3 regions of the [Bacillus] caldolyticus genome follow, and region 3 is predicted to be linked to each of the others. Evidence: a T-box and tRNA genes for the amino acid it is inferred to sense, from the RefSeq annotation. Region 3 holds a T-box; the other regions hold tRNA genes.
The links. A T-box is a leader RNA that pairs with one kind of tRNA and senses whether it is charged. The one in region 3 lies ahead of ileS (isoleucine--tRNA ligase), so its partner is inferred to be a tRNA-Ile.
Positions count from the first base shown of each region.

Region 1: it encodes a tRNA-Ile, which carries the amino acid that the T-box ahead of ileS (isoleucine--tRNA ligase) is inferred to sense. The anticodon was not compared.
Region 2: it encodes a tRNA-Ile, which carries the amino acid that the T-box ahead of ileS (isoleucine--tRNA ligase) is inferred to sense. The anticodon was not compared.

Region 1 covers NZ_CP025074.1:1,990,609-1,995,633, reverse strand. Annotated here, with positions in the region: gene CWI35_RS10440 (pro-sigmaK processing inhibitor BofA family protein) at 1-61, shown strand, start outside; rRNA gene CWI35_RS10430 (16S ribosomal RNA) at 567-2,124, shown strand; tRNA gene CWI35_RS10425 (tRNA-Ile) at 2,346-2,419, shown strand; tRNA gene CWI35_RS10420 (tRNA-Ala) at 2,426-2,501, shown strand; rRNA gene CWI35_RS10415 (23S ribosomal RNA) at 2,756-5,025, shown strand, end outside.
Region 2 covers NZ_CP025074.1:2,011,172-2,016,196, reverse strand. Annotated here, with positions in the region: gene gyrA (DNA gyrase subunit A) at 1-28, shown strand, start outside; gene CWI35_RS10535 (HD-GYP domain-containing protein) at 174-1,241, shown strand; rRNA gene CWI35_RS10530 (16S ribosomal RNA) at 1,569-3,125, shown strand; tRNA gene CWI35_RS10525 (tRNA-Ile) at 3,225-3,298, shown strand; tRNA gene CWI35_RS10520 (tRNA-Ala) at 3,305-3,380, shown strand; rRNA gene CWI35_RS10515 (23S ribosomal RNA) at 4,215-5,025, shown strand, end outside.
Region 3 covers NZ_CP025074.1:874,626-879,650, forward strand. Annotated here, with positions in the region: gene ileS (isoleucine--tRNA ligase) at 1-2,064, opposite strand, end outside; T-box leader at 2,118-2,338, opposite strand; gene CWI35_RS04550 (DivIVA domain-containing protein) at 2,436-2,948, opposite strand; gene CWI35_RS04555 (YlmH family RNA-binding protein) at 3,027-3,800, opposite strand; gene CWI35_RS04560 (YggT family protein) at 3,923-4,195, opposite strand; gene CWI35_RS04565 (cell division protein SepF) at 4,199-4,627, opposite strand; gene CWI35_RS04570 (YggS family pyridoxal phosphate-dependent enzyme) at 4,641-5,025, opposite strand, start outside.

The DNA.
Region 1 (5,025 bases), 1.1 Mb from region 3:
CGGATTTCTTGGCCTCCCTGGAGCGGCAGCGTTAATCGTGATTGACCGATATATTTTGTAGGCATCATTATTCAAGATGCCTTTTATTTTTTTGTTTAAAAGTTATTGACTTTTATATGATAATGCATTATATTAACTAATGTCGCTGTTCATGAAAGATATGTTGACAGCAAATTAAATGATATGTATAATGATAAAAGTGTGCAAGATAAACAAGTTCCTTGAAAACTAAACAAAACGCAAGCGTCATAAGAAAAGCGGAGGCGCCGTAATTTCGCCTAAAGGCAGCCCCCGTCCTGCGGGCAACGGCGAAATATCGCCATCCTGGCGATCTCGAAGCCAAATGTTCTTCACCTCGAGGGGTGCTTGCGCCCCGAGGTGGAAGGTGATTTGGCAGAAGAGAGCGAGGCGCCGAAGCTGGACAATACGGAAAAGCTGAGGCTCGCGGGTCGCCGCGATGGGCAAATGTTCTTCGCCTGCAGGGATTTACAATCCCGAAGGCGAAGGTTATTTGACCCCGAGAGGCGGCGGGCCGAAGCTGGACAATCCGAAAAGCCAATCAACTTTCTTTGGAGAGTTTGATCCTGGCTCAGGACGAACGCTGGCGGCGTGCCTAATACATGCAAGTCGAGCGGACCAAATCGGAGCTTGCTCTGGTTTGGTCAGCGGCGGACGGGTGAGTAACACGTGGGCAACCTGCCCGCAAGACCGGGATAACTCCGGGAAACCGGAGCTAATACCGGATAACACCGAAGACCGCATGGTCTTTGGTTGAAAGGCGGCCTTTGGCTGTCACTTGCGGATGGGCCCGCGGCGCATTAGCTAGTTGGTGAGGTAACGGCTCACCAAGGCGACGATGCGTAGCCGGCCTGAGAGGGTGACCGGCCACACTGGGACTGAGACACGGCCCAGACTCCTACGGGAGGCAGCAGTAGGGAATCTTCCGCAATGGGCGAAAGCCTGACGGAGCGACGCCGCGTGAGCGAAGAAGGCCTTCGGGTCGTAAAGCTCTGTTGTGAGGGACGAAGGAGCGCCGTTCGAAGAGGGCGGCGCGGTGACGGTACCTCACGAGGAAGCCCCGGCTAACTACGTGCCAGCAGCCGCGGTAATACGTAGGGGGCGAGCGTTGTCCGGAATTATTGGGCGTAAAGCGCGCGCAGGCGGTTCCTTAAGTCTGATGTGAAAGCCCACGGCTCAACCGTGGAGGGTCATTGGAAACTGGGGGACTTGAGTGCAGGAGAGGAGAGCGGAATTCCACGTGTAGCGGTGAAATGCGTAGAGATGTGGAGGAACACCAGTGGCGAAGGCGGCTCTCTGGCCTGCAACTGACGCTGAGGCGCGAAAGCGTGGGGAGCAAACAGGATTAGATACCCTGGTAGTCCACGCCGTAAACGATGAGTGCTAAGTGTTAGAGGGGTCACACCCTTTAGTGCTGCAGCTAACGCGATAAGCACTCCGCCTGGGGAGTACGGCCGCAAGGCTGAAACTCAAAGGAATTGACGGGGGCCCGCACAAGCGGTGGAGCATGTGGTTTAATTCGAAGCAACGCGAAGAACCTTACCAGGTCTTGACATCCCCTGACAACCCAAGAGATTGGGCGTTCCCCCTTCGGGGGGACAGGGTGACAGGTGGTGCATGGTTGTCGTCAGCTCGTGTCGTGAGATGTTGGGTTAAGTCCCGCAACGAGCGCAACCCTCGCCTCTAGTTGCCAGCACGAAGGTGGGCACTCTAGAGGGACTGCCGGCGACAAGTCGGAGGAAGGTGGGGATGACGTCAAATCATCATGCCCCTTATGACCTGGGCTACACACGTGCTACAATGGGCGGTACAAAGGGCTGCGAACCCGCGAGGGGGAGCGAATCCCAAAAAGCCGCTCTCAGTTCGGATTGCAGGCTGCAACTCGCCTGCATGAAGCCGGAATCGCTAGTAATCGCGGATCAGCATGCCGCGGTGAATACGTTCCCGGGCCTTGTACACACCGCCCGTCACACCACGAGAGCTTGCAACACCCGAAGTCGGTGAGGTAACCCTTACGGGAGCCAGCCGCCGAAGGTGGGGCAAGTGATTGGGGTGAAGTCGTAACAAGGTAGCCGTACCGGAAGGTGCGGCTGGATCACCTCCTTTCTAAGGATGTTATTGACAAAATCGAATGGTTTGATTATAATGACGCTTGCTGTTTTGTTTGGTTTTGAGGGAATTGGTTATTCTCTCGGTTGTTTTGCGCCTGCGTCTGCGAGTGATTCAGCGGAGCTGGATTCCTCGGCGCAAGGCCGCAAAGAAGCTGACTCAAGGCAGCAGCCTTGTTTCGTTTTGAGGGAACTGACCGTTCCTTGCAATGTGTATATGGGCCTATAGCTCAGCTGGTCAGAGCGCACGCCTGATAAGCGTGAGGTCGGTGGTTCAAGTCCACTTAGGCCCATTGGATGGGGCCTTAGCTCAGCTGGGAGAGCGCCTGCTTTGCAAGCAGGAGGTCATCGGTTCGATCCCGATAGGCTCCACCATATCAAGGTAAGAGGTTTCAACGTAGTTGCTTTGCGTCTGCGTCTACAAGCGGATTCGGAGAAGCTGAATTCCTCGACGCAAACCAGCGAAGAAGCGAATTCAAAGGAGCTACTTTGCGCCTTCGTCTTCCAGCAGGTTCAAGGAAGATGGATTCCTCGGCGCAAAGCTGCAAAGAAGCAGACTCAAGGCAGCAGCTTCGTTCCTTGAAAACTAGATAACCGATAAAGCAAAGGAAGAAGCCGAGAGCGCAATAGGTTAAGCTAGAAAGGGCGCACGGTGGATGCCTTGGCACTAGGAGCCGATGAAGGACGGGGCAAACGCCGAAACGCTTCGGGGAGCTGTAAGCAAGCGTTGATCCGGAGATGTCCGAATGGGGGAACCCACTGTCCGTAATGGGGCAGTATCCATGCCTGAATCCATAGGGCATGGAGGGCACACCCGGGGAACTGAAACATCTTAGTACCCGGAGGAGAAGAAAGCAACCGCGATTCCCTGAGTAGCGGCGAGCGAAACGGGAACAGCCCAAACCAAGAGGCGAGTCCTCTTGGGGTTGTAGGACCGCTCACGATGGGAGTGAGAAAGGGACGGGGTAGACGAACCGGTCTGGAACGGCCGGCCAGAGAAGGTGAGAGCCCTGTAGTCGAAACTTCGTTCCCTCCCGAGCGGATCCTGAGTACGGCGGGACACGAGGAATCCCGTCGGAAGCAGGGAGGACCATCTCCCAAGGCTAAATACTCCCTAGTGACCGATAGTGCACCAGTACCGTGAGGGAAAGGTGAAAAGCACCCCGGGAGGGGAGTGAAAGAGAACCTGAAACCGTGTGCCTACAAGTAGTCAGAGCCCGTTGATGGGTGATGGCGTGCCTTTTGTAGAATGAACCGGCGAGTGACGATGGCGTGCGAGGTTAAGCCGGAGAGGCGGAGCCGCAGCGAAAGCGAGTCTGAACAGGGCGTGTGAGTACGTCGTCGTCGACCCGAAACCAGGTGATCTACCCATGTCCAGGGTGAAGGCCGGGTAACACCGGCTGGAGGCCCGAACCCACGCACGTTGAAAAGTGCGGGGATGAGGTGTGGGTAGGGGTGAAATGCCAATCGAACTTGGAGATAGCTGGTTCTCCCCGAAATAGCTTTAGGGCTAGCCTCGGGTTTAGGAGTCTTGGAGGTAGAGCACTGATTGGGCTAGGGGCCCAAACCGGGTTACCGAACCCAGTCAAACTCCGAATGCCAATGACTTATGCCCGGGAGTCAGACTGCGAGTGATAAGATCCGTGGTCGAGAGGGGAACAGCCCAGACCGCCAGCTAAGGCCCCGAAGTGCACGTTCAGTGGAAAAGGATGTGGAGTTGCAAAGACAACCAGGATGTTGGCTTAGAAGCAGCCACCATTTAAAGAGTGCGTAATAGCTCACTGGTCGAGTGACTCTGCGCCGAAAATGTACCGGGGCTAAACGTGCCGCCGAAGCTGCGGGATGACCGTTGGTCATCGGTAGGGGAGCGTTCTAAGGGCAGAGAAGCCAGACCGGAAGGACTGGTGGAGCGCTTAGAAGTGAGAATGCCGGTATGAGTAGCGAAAACAGAGGTGAGAATCCTCTGCGCCGAAAGCCTAAGGGTTCCTGAGGAAGGTTCGTCCGCTCAGGGTTAGTCGGGACCTAAGCCGAGGCCGAAAGGCGTAGGTGATGGACAACAGGTTGAGATTCCTGTACCACCTTCTTCCCGTTTGAGCGATGGGGGGACGCAGGAGGATAGGGCGAGCAGGCGGCTGGAAGAGCCTGTCCAAGCCGTGAGGCTGATCCGCAGGCAAATCCGCGGATCATAAGGCCAAGCGGTGACGGCGACGGAGTGATCCGGAAGTCCCCGATTTCACACTGCCAAGAAAAGCCTCTAGCGAGGGAAGAGGTGCCCGTACCGCAAACCGACACAGGTAGGCGAGGAGAGAATCCTAAGGCGCGCGGGAGAACTCTCGTTAAGGAACTCGGCAAAATGACCCCGTAACTTCGGGAGAAGGGGTGCTCTTTGGGGTGAAGAGCCCTGAAGAGCCGCAGTGAAAAGGCCCAAGCGACTGTTTATCAAAAACACAGGTCTCTGCGAAGCCGAAAGGCGACGTATAGGGGCTGACACCTGCCCGGTGCTGGAAGGTTAAGGGGAGCGCTTAGCGGAAGCGAAGGTGCGAACCGAAGCCCCAGTAAACGGCGGCCGTAACTATAACGGTCCTAAGGTAGCGAAATTCCTTGTCGGGTAAGTTCCGACCCGCACGAAAGGTGTAACGACTTGGGCGCTGTCTCAACGAGAGACCCGGTGAAATTATACTACCTGTGAAGATGCAGGTTACCCGCGACAGGACGGAAAGACCCCGTGGAGCTTTACTGCAGCCTGATATGGAATTTTGGTATCGCTTGTACAGGATAGGTGGGAGCCTGGGAAGCCGGAGCGCCAGCTTCGGTGGAGGCGGCGGTGGGATACCACCCTGGCGGTATTGAAATTCTAACCCGCACCCCTTAGCGGGGTGGGAGACAGTGTCAGGTGGGC
Region 2 (5,025 bases), 1.1 Mb from region 3:
GCCTGAGGAAGAAAGGGACGAGGAATAAAGAAGAAGATCATTCAGCCTAACGGAAACGGCGCTTCGCCTATAGGCGCGGGGCGTCGTTTTTCTGTTTCAAAAGCCTGCCATCGCGGCCAAAATCATGTTACGATAGAAATACAGAGAAAAAAAGACAAAGGGGGCACTAATCGATGGTCCGTGTGAAACGCTCCCAGCTTCGCGAAGGATGCGTGCTCGCTGAAGATGTGCTCGGCAAGACGAAACGTCCAATTATACCGAAAAACACCGTGATCACGAAACCGTTGCTACTCGTACTTGAAAAATTCCTCGTTGAGGAAGTGGACGTTGAACCATTGCTTGCTAACGGTGAACCATTTCCCAACGTCGATTCCGCATCAACGGCGGTTGCCAAACAGCCGATGGCCTTCTACTTAGAGGCGGTCCAACGATACAAAACATGGTTTCAATCGTGGCAAGCCGGTTTGCCGGTTGATATCGGCGAAATCAGAGGGGTCATCATTTCGCTTTTTGAACGAATGGCGGGCCAAAAACGGGAGTTGCTTATGTTGCATCATTACGCAACAAAGGACGAATATTTGCACCATCATGCCGTCAGCGTCGGGCTGCTCGCGGGCTTTTTGGCCATGCAGCTTGGATACAGCGAAGGGGAATGCCACCAAATCGCCCTTGCCGGTGTGCTAGCAGACTGTGGCATGGCGAAAGTAAGTAAGAGAATTTTGACAAATCCGTCAGCGCTCACTGAAGCCGAGTTCAATGAAGTAAAGCAGCACCCTGTCTTCAGCTACCGCATGGTGCAAAAAATCCCTGCGCTAAACCATGGGGCAAAACTTGCTGTGTTGCAACATCATGAACGAAATGACGGCAGCGGCTACCCGCTCGGAGTAAAAGCAGAAAGAATTCACCCTTACAGCCAGATCGTTGCCGTCGCTGATGTCTACCATGCCATGACTTCAGAACGGTTATACCGTCGCAAACAGTCGCCGTTTCGGGCCATTGAAACGATGCAAAGGGAGCAGTTCGGCAAACTGAGTACAGAAGCTGTCGCCGCGCTGGTGAACAATCTCATCGGCCTACAAACAGGAGCCGTCGTCAAACTCTCCAACGGCGAAATGGCTGAAGTTATGTTTATTCCTTCGGACGAGCCAGCCCGGCCGATCGTCAAGATCATCGAAACCGGACAGTTGCTGTCACTAAGCGTTCAGCGGGACATATATATCGAGGAAATGGTGCAAGGTTGATCAGTGTCAGTTCCAAAAAATACTATTGCCTAAACAACATCCACATGATACAATCAACATTGCTTGTGACGGTAAAGAAATAAAAAAGTTGTTGACTTTTCGTTGTCCATGGGTTATTATTTAATAGCTGTCATCATTAAGGGACAGCGAAAAAGCTCCTTGAAAACTAAACAAAACGCAAGCGTCATAAGAAAAGCTGAGGCTCGCGGGTCGCCGCGATGGGCAAATGTTCTTCGCCTGCAGGGATTTACAATCCCGAAGGCGAAGGTTATTTGACCCCGAGAGGCGGCGGGCCGAAGCTGGACAATGCGAAAAGCCAATCAACTTTCTTTGGAGAGTTTGATCCTGGCTCAGGACGAACGCTGGCGGCGTGCCTAATACATGCAAGTCGAGCGGGCCAAATCGGAGCTTGCTCTGGTTTGGTCAGCGGCGGACGGGTGAGTAACACGTGGGCAACCTGCCCGCAAGACCGGGATAACTCCGGGAAACCGGAGCTAATACCGGATAACACCGAAGACCGCATGGTCTTTGGTTGAAAGGCGGCCTTTGGCTGTCACTTGCGGATGGGCCCGCGGCGCATTAGCTAGTTGGTGAGGTAACGGCTCACCAAGGCGACGATGCGTAGCCGGCCTGAGAGGGTGACCGGCCACACTGGGACTGAGACACGGCCCAGACTCCTACGGGAGGCAGCAGTAGGGAATCTTCCGCAATGGGCGAAAGCCTGACGGAGCGACGCCGCGTGAGCGAAGAAGGCCTTCGGGTCGTAAAGCTCTGTTGTGAGGGACGAAGGAGCGCCGTTCGAAGAGGGCGGCGCGGTGACGGTACCTCACGAGGAAGCCCCGGCTAACTACGTGCCAGCAGCCGCGGTAATACGTAGGGGGCGAGCGTTGTCCGGAATTATTGGGCGTAAAGCGCGCGCAGGCGGTCCCTTAAGTCTGATGTGAAAGCCCACGGCTCAACCGTGGAGGGTCATTGGAAACTGGGGGACTTGAGTGCAGGAGAGGAGAGCGGAATTCCACGTGTAGCGGTGAAATGCGTAGAGATGTGGAGGAACACCAGTGGCGAAGGCGGCTCTCTGGCCTGCAACTGACGCTGAGGCGCGAAAGCGTGGGGAGCAAACAGGATTAGATACCCTGGTAGTCCACGCCGTAAACGATGAGTGCTAAGTGTTAGAGGGGTCACACCCTTTAGTGCTGCAGCTAACGCGATAAGCACTCCGCCTGGGGAGTACGGCCGCAAGGCTGAAACTCAAAGGAATTGACGGGGGCCCGCACAAGCGGTGGAGCATGTGGTTTAATTCGAAGCAACGCGAAGAACCTTACCAGGTCTTGACATCCCCTGACAACCCAAGAGATTGGGCGTTCCCCCTTCGGGGGACAGGGTGACAGGTGGTGCATGGTTGTCGTCAGCTCGTGTCGTGAGATGTTGGGTTAAGTCCCGCAACGAGCGCAACCCTCGCCTCTAGTTGCCAGCACGAAGGTGGGCACTCTAGAGGGACTGCCGGCGACAAGTCGGAGGAAGGTGGGGATGACGTCAAATCATCATGCCCCTTATGACCTGGGCTACACACGTGCTACAATGGGCGGTACAAAGGGCTGCGAACCCGCGAGGGGGAGCGAATCCCAAAAAGCCGCTCTCAGTTCGGATTGCAGGCTGCAACTCGCCTGCATGAAGCCGGAATCGCTAGTAATCGCGGATCAGCATGCCGCGGTGAATACGTTCCCGGGCCTTGTACACACCGCCCGTCACACCACGAGAGCTTGCAACACCCGAAGTCGGTGCGGTAACCCTTACGGGAGCCAGCCGCCGAAGGTGGGGCAAGTGATTGGGGTGAAGTCGTAACAAGGTAGCCGTACCGGAAGGTGCGGCTGGATCACCTCCTTTCTAAGGATGTTATTGACAAAATCGAATGGTTTGATTATAATGACGCTTGCTGTTTTGTTTAGTTTTGAGGGAACTTATTGTTCCTTGCAATGTGTATATGGGCCTATAGCTCAGCTGGTCAGAGCGCACGCCTGATAAGCGTGAGGTCGGTGGTTCAAGTCCACTTAGGCCCATTGGATGGGGCCTTAGCTCAGCTGGGAGAGCGCCTGCTTTGCAAGCAGGAGGTCATCGGTTCGATCCCGATAGGCTCCACCATATCAAGGTAAGAGGTTTCAACGTAGTTGCTTTGCGTCTGCGTCTACAAGCGGATTCGGAGAAGCCGAATTTCTCGACGCAAACCAGCGAAGAAGCGAATTCAAAGGAGCTGCTTTGCGTCTGTGCCTGCGTCTGCTAGCAGGTTCAGGGAAGCAAGATTCCTCGGCACAAAGCCGCAAGGAAGTTTGTTCAAAGAAGTCGCTTTGCGTCTACAAGCGGATTCGGAGAAGCCGAATTCCTCGACGCAAACCAGCGAAGAAGCGAATTCAAAGGAGCTGCTTTGCGTCTGTGCCTGCGTCTGCTAGCAGGTTCAGGGAAGCAAGATTCCTCGGCACAAAGCCGCAAGGAAGTTTGTTCAAAGAAGTCGCTTTGCGTCTACAAGCGGATTCGGAGAAGCCGAATTCCTCGACGCAAACCAGCGAAGAAGCGAATTCAAAGGAGCTGCTTTGCGTCTGTGCCTGCGTCTGCTAGCAGGTTCAGGGAAGCAAGATTCCTCGGCACAAAGCCGCAAGGAAGTTTGTTCAAAGAAGTCGCTTTGCGTCTACAAGCGGATTCGGAGAAGCCGAATTCCTCGACGCAAACCAGCGAAGAAGCGAATTCAAAGGAGCTACTTTGCGCCTTCGTCTTCTAGCAGGTTCAAGGAAGATGGATTCCTCGGCGCAAAGCTGCAAAGAAGCAGACTCAAGGCAGTAGCTTTGCATCTGCGTCTTCTAGCAGATTCGAGGAAGTGGGATTCCTCGATGCAAGACTGCAGAGAAGCAAATTCAAGAAGCAGTCTCGTTCCTTGAAAACTAGATAACCGATAAAGCAAAGGAAGAAGCCGAGAGCGCAATAGGTTAAGCTGGAAAGGGCGCACGGTGGATGCCTTGGCACTAGGAGCCGATGAAGGACGGGGCAAACGCCGAAACGCTTCGGGGAGCTGTAAGCAAGCGTTGATCCGGAGATGTCCGAATGGGGGAACCCACTGTCCGTAATGGGGCAGTATCCATGCCTGAATCCATAGGGCATGGAGGGCACACCCGGGGAACTGAAACATCTTAGTACCCGGAGGAGAAGAAAGCAACCGCGATTCCCTGAGTAGCGGCGAGCGAAACGGGAACAGCCCAAACCAAGAGGCATGTCCTCTTGGGGTTGTAGGACCGCTCACGATGGGAGTGAGAAAGGGACGGGGTAGACGAACCGGTCTGGAACGGCCGGCCAGAGAAGGTGAGAGCCCTGTAGTCGAAACTTCGTTCCCTCCCGAGCGGATCCTGAGTACGGCGGGACACGAGGAATCCCGTCGGAAGCAGGGAGGACCATCTCCCAAGGCTAAATACTCCCTAGTGACCGATAGTGCACCAGTACCGTGAGGGAAAGGTGAAAAGCACCCCGGGAGGGGAGTGAAAGAGAACCTGAAACCGTGTGCCTACAAGTAGTCAGAGCCCGTTGATGGGTGATGGCGTGCCTTTTGTAGAATGAACCGGCGAGTGACGATGGCGTGCGAGGTTAAGCCGAAGAGGCGGAGCCGCAGCGAAAGCGAGTCTGAACAGGGCGTGTGAGTACGTCGTCGTCGACCCGAAACCAGGTGATCTACCCATGTCCAGGGTGAAGGCCGGGTAACACCGGCTGGAGGCCCGAACCCACGCACGTTGAAAAGTGCGGGGAT
Region 3 (5,025 bases):
GGCGATCAGCTTGTTCAACTTCGCCAGCATATAGCGGTCGACTTCGCCAAGCTCCCCAACCGGCACGGCGTTTTGGTTCGGATCGAAATCGAACAAGTTGCCGAGCATAAACCGGAACGTGTTGCGGATTTTCCGGTACACTTCCGACACTTGTTTTAAAATATGGTCGGAGATGCGCACGTCCGCTTGGTAGTCAACCGAAGCGACCCAAAGGCGCAAAATGTCGGCGCCAAACTGTTCCATCACTTTCGCCGGCACGACGACGTTGCCGAGCGACTTGCTCATTTTCCGCCCTTCGCCGTCCAAGACAAAGCCGTGGCTCAACACGCCTTTATACGGCGCTTTGCCGGTGACGGCAACGGCGGTGGACAGCGATGAGTTGAACCAGCCGCGGTATTGGTCGGAGCCTTCCAAGTACAAATCAGCCGGACGCACGAGATCGTCGCGTTCGACCAACACGGCTTGGTGCGACGAACCGGAGTCAAACCAGACATCCATAATGTCCGTTTCTTTCGTAAAGATGCCGTTCGGGCTCGACGGATGGGTGAATCCTTCCGGCAGCAAGTCTTTCGCCTCGCGTTCAAACCAGACGTTCGACCCGTATTGGCGGAACAGGTTCGACACATGCTCAATCGTCTCATCGGTGATGATCGGTTCACCGTTTTCGCCGTAAAAGACCGGAATCGGCACCCCCCAGGCGCGTTGGCGGGAAATGCACCAGTCGCCGCGGTCGCGCACCATGTTGTGGATGCGGATTTCCCCCCACTCCGGAATCCATTTCGTTTCCTTAATCGCTTGAAGCAGCTCGTTGCGGATTTTATCGATCGATGCAAACCATTGCGTTGTCGCCCGGAAAATCGTCGGCTGCTTTGTCCGCCAGTCGTGCGGATACGAGTGGGTGATAAACCCAAGCTTCAACAAAGCGCCGACTTCCTCAAGCTTCTGTGTAATCGCCTTGTTGGCGTCTTCGTAAAACATCCCGGCAAATCCCGGCGCTTCCTCGGTCATGTAGCCGCGTTCATCAACCGGACAAAGGACCGGAAGCCCATATTTTTGCCCAACGAGAAAGTCGTCTTCCCCGTGGCCCGGCGCCGTATGGACGCAGCCCGTGCCGGCGTCGGTCGTGACGTGTTCGCCGCACACAACAAGCGAGTCGCGCTCATAAAACGGATGTCTCGCCACGACGTATTCAAGCTCTTTTCCTTTGACCGTTTTGACGACCGACCATGCGTCCCAACCGATTTCTTTCGCCACCGATTCCGCCAAGGCGGCGGCGACGACATACCGTTTTCCGCTGACATCGACAACATGGTAATCCAAATCCGGATGAACCGCGATCGCCAAGTTCGCCGGAATCGTCCACGGCGTCGTCGTCCAAATGACGATTCGCTCATCGCCCTCAAGCACGCCTTTGCCGTTTTTCACCGGGAAGGCGACATAAATCGACGGCGAGCGCTTGTCTTTATATTCGATTTCCGCTTCGGCGAGCGCCGATTCGCTTGACGGCGACCAATAGACCGGCTTCAACCCTTTGTAGATGAGCCCTTTTTTCGCCATTTCGCCAAACACTTTAATTTGCTGGGCTTCGTACTCCGGTTTGAGCGTAATGTATGGGTTGTCCCAGTCGCCGCGCACACCGAGCCGCTTGAATTGCCGGCGCTGGTTGTCGATTTGTTCATACGCATATTGCTCGCACCGCTTGCGGAACTCGGCGACGCTCATCGATTTGCGGTCAACTCCTTGCTTGGCAAGGGCCGTTTCGATCGGCAAGCCGTGCGTATCCCAGCCCGGCACGTATGGGGCGCAATAGCCGCTCATGGATTTGTAGCGGACGATGATATCTTTTAAAATTTTGTTCAGCGCATGACCCATATGAATGTCGCCGTTGGCATACGGCGGGCCGTCATGCAGAACAAACAGCGGCCGTCCTTTCGTCCGCTCCTGCACTTTCCGGTAAATGTCCATTTCCTCCCATTTTTTTTGCATTTCCGGCTCCCGCTTCGGCAAGTTGCCGCGCATCGGGAAGTCGGTCTTCGGCATGAGCAGCGTTTCTTTGTAATCCATCCTTGCTCCTCCTTCGAACGATAGATTCCAAATAAAAAACCGTTCTCCCCCCGGCAAGGGACGAGAACGGTCTCGCGGTACCACCCTTCTTGGCCATGCAAACGACGCACAGCCCTCTTTTCATTCGTAACGGGAATGACGCGCCATGGCCTACTTGATGTTCGGCATGGAACTCCAGGGTGATGTTCACTCTTGCGCCGATGCCAGGCTTCCACCATCCCCGGCTCGCTGCGACCGGTCGTACAAGAGCTACTGTCCCTTTCATCGTCGATGGCTATTTCGCTATTCATCCTGAAAAAAGCCAACCGCCTCCCACGGCGGCTGATGCGGCGATTTTTGCCAATTATTATAACCGAAACGTCTTCGGTTCGTCAAGGCTGTGACAGCGGTTCTCTCGCCCCTTCTTCCAAATCCGGCGCCTCATACTCCATCAACTCGTCCCAATCGCGGCTGTTGATCATATCGAGCTGGGCCTCGACAAGCATGCGGAAACGGGCGCGGAACACTTTCGACTGCCGCTTCAGCTCCTCGATCTCGAGGGCGATTTTCCGCGATTTCGCTAATGCATCGCTGATGATGCGCTCGGCGTTTTTTTCCGCCTCTTTAATGATCAGCTTCGCCTCTTTTTGCGCATTCCGCTTCACTTCTTCCGCTGCTTCCTGTGCAACAAGAATCGACTTATTGAGCGTCTCTTCAATGTTCGCAAAGTAGTTCAGCTTTTCCGTCAGTTCGGCCACTTTTTCTTCCAGCTGCTTTTTTTCACGGATGAGCATTTCATAGTCTTTAATGACTTGATCGAGAAACTCGTTCACTTCGTCTTCATCGTACCCACGAAACCCGCGGCTGAATTCCTTGTTGTGAATATCCAATGGCGTCAACGGCACAACGGCCACCTCCGTCTCCATCATTCCTTTTCTTCACTTTCATTCGACATGGTTTGCCGATTTCCTGCCGTCATTTGCTTATTTTTGTCGGCCAATCTGAACGAGCCAGCGCTCTTTTTTCGTCGGCCCTTCCACCGAAAACAGCTTGCAGCGGCCAAAACCGCGCGCCGACAGGACATCGCCCGGTCCGCAGAGGAAATCCGGCTTGTCCACCACCTTCCAGTTGACTTTGACAAGCCCGCTTTCAACAAGCGCACGCGCTTTCTCGCGCGCAAGGCGAAACGCCTGAGCGAGCACAGCATCGAGCCTTAGAGAAGACACCGTGACCGTTCCTTCCTCCCACGTTTCGGCAAGCGGCATGGCTGCCGACAACGGAAGCGGCTCAAGCGCAACCGGAGCTTTGCCGATCGTTTCGACATGCAAGCGGACGTAGTCGGCGACTTCAGCAGCAACAAAAAACTGAATTTCCCCATCCCGAATGAGAATATCGCCAAACTTGCCGCGCCGCAAGCCAAGCGACATCAGCGCCCCCAACACATCGCGATGTTCAAGGGAAACGAATTTCGCCGGATAGCGGACGGCAAACAGTACAATGCCATAATCCTCTTCCTCAGGGTCGATATACGGCGGAGCGAGAAACACCCGCTTCCGCTCGACAAACGGGGCGCCGCCGAAAAAGAACGCGCGCACATCTTCCGCACCGCCGGCGATGCTTTGCACGATTTGCTGCTCGCGCGGATCGAGAAAATCGGTCAGCTTCGGAGCGTACTGACGGCTCACCATCTCCTTCCACTCGAGCACTTGATCAATGAACGGATGTTCCTCTTTGCGAAAATGCTGATACAGCTCCACTCGACGTCACCTTGCTTTCATGGAAGAAAGGAACCCACAACGGATTCCTCTCTGCGAGTTTCGCCCTTCCGCCTTTTTGCCTGCCGGGCGGAGAGCGGCGGCGCCGTGCGCGCAAAACGAAGTTAAAACTGCGACTGAAGAATGTCGAACAGGGCGTGAAGCCCTCTCGTCGCGAATTCAAGAACGATAAACGCGACGATTGGGGAGACGTCAATGATGCCAAGCGGCGGAATGACCCGCCGAAACGGCTCTAAATACGGCTCGCAAATAGCGGCCAACATCTGTCCGAACCGCGTTTCGCGCGCATTGGGAAACCATGACATTAAAATATAAATGATCAGCGCATACGAGTACACTTGAATCACTGTCGTCAAAAACGTGAGTACATAATCCAACAGCTACCACCTCTTCATCGGTCTGTCATCCTCGCCGTCGAGCGAAATCGAGCCGCTGACGTCGACGTTTTCCGGGGTGCATAAAAAAATTTTTGTGCCGACTTGCTGAATGTCGCCGCCAATGGCGTACACCGTGCCGCTTAAAAAGTCGACGATCCGCTTCGCCTGCTCATGCTGGATGCGCTGCAAGTTGACGATGACCGCGCGCCGGCTTTTCAAATGGTCGGCGATCTCCTGCGCCTCCGCATACACCCTCGGCTCAGCAAGCACGACTTTCGCCGATTTTTGCACGCTTTGCAGGCTGACGACGTTCGCCTTGCCTGCCGTCTTCGGCAGCGCCTCTTCTTCCGGCTGTGGCGCCTCATATTCTTCTTCATAGTCTTCGTAGTCTTCTTCTAAAAAATAATCACGGAATTTTTTCATCAATCCCATCCGGTTTCACCTCCTACAATGATCCAACAAGCGCGCTGCCTATGCGCACAAACGTCGCTCCTTCCTCGATGGCGATCGTGTAATCGTTTGACATGCCCATTGACAGTTCGGTGCATGGCGCATGGGCCATTCCCATCGCCTGAACGTGTTCCTTCAGCACTCGCAATCGGCGGAAGCAAGCGCGCAATACCGCTTCGTCGTCCGTGTGCGGCGCCATCGTCATCAATCCGACGACTTCGATGCGCGAAAAGGCGCGAAGTTGTTCAATAAACGGAATCGTTTCTTCGGGGGCGAGCCCGTGTTTGGTCACTTCCCCCGACACGTTCACTTGCACAAAACATTTTACTGGCCGCACCGCCCGTTTTTCAATTTCTTTCGCGAGCGACAAGCGGTCGAGT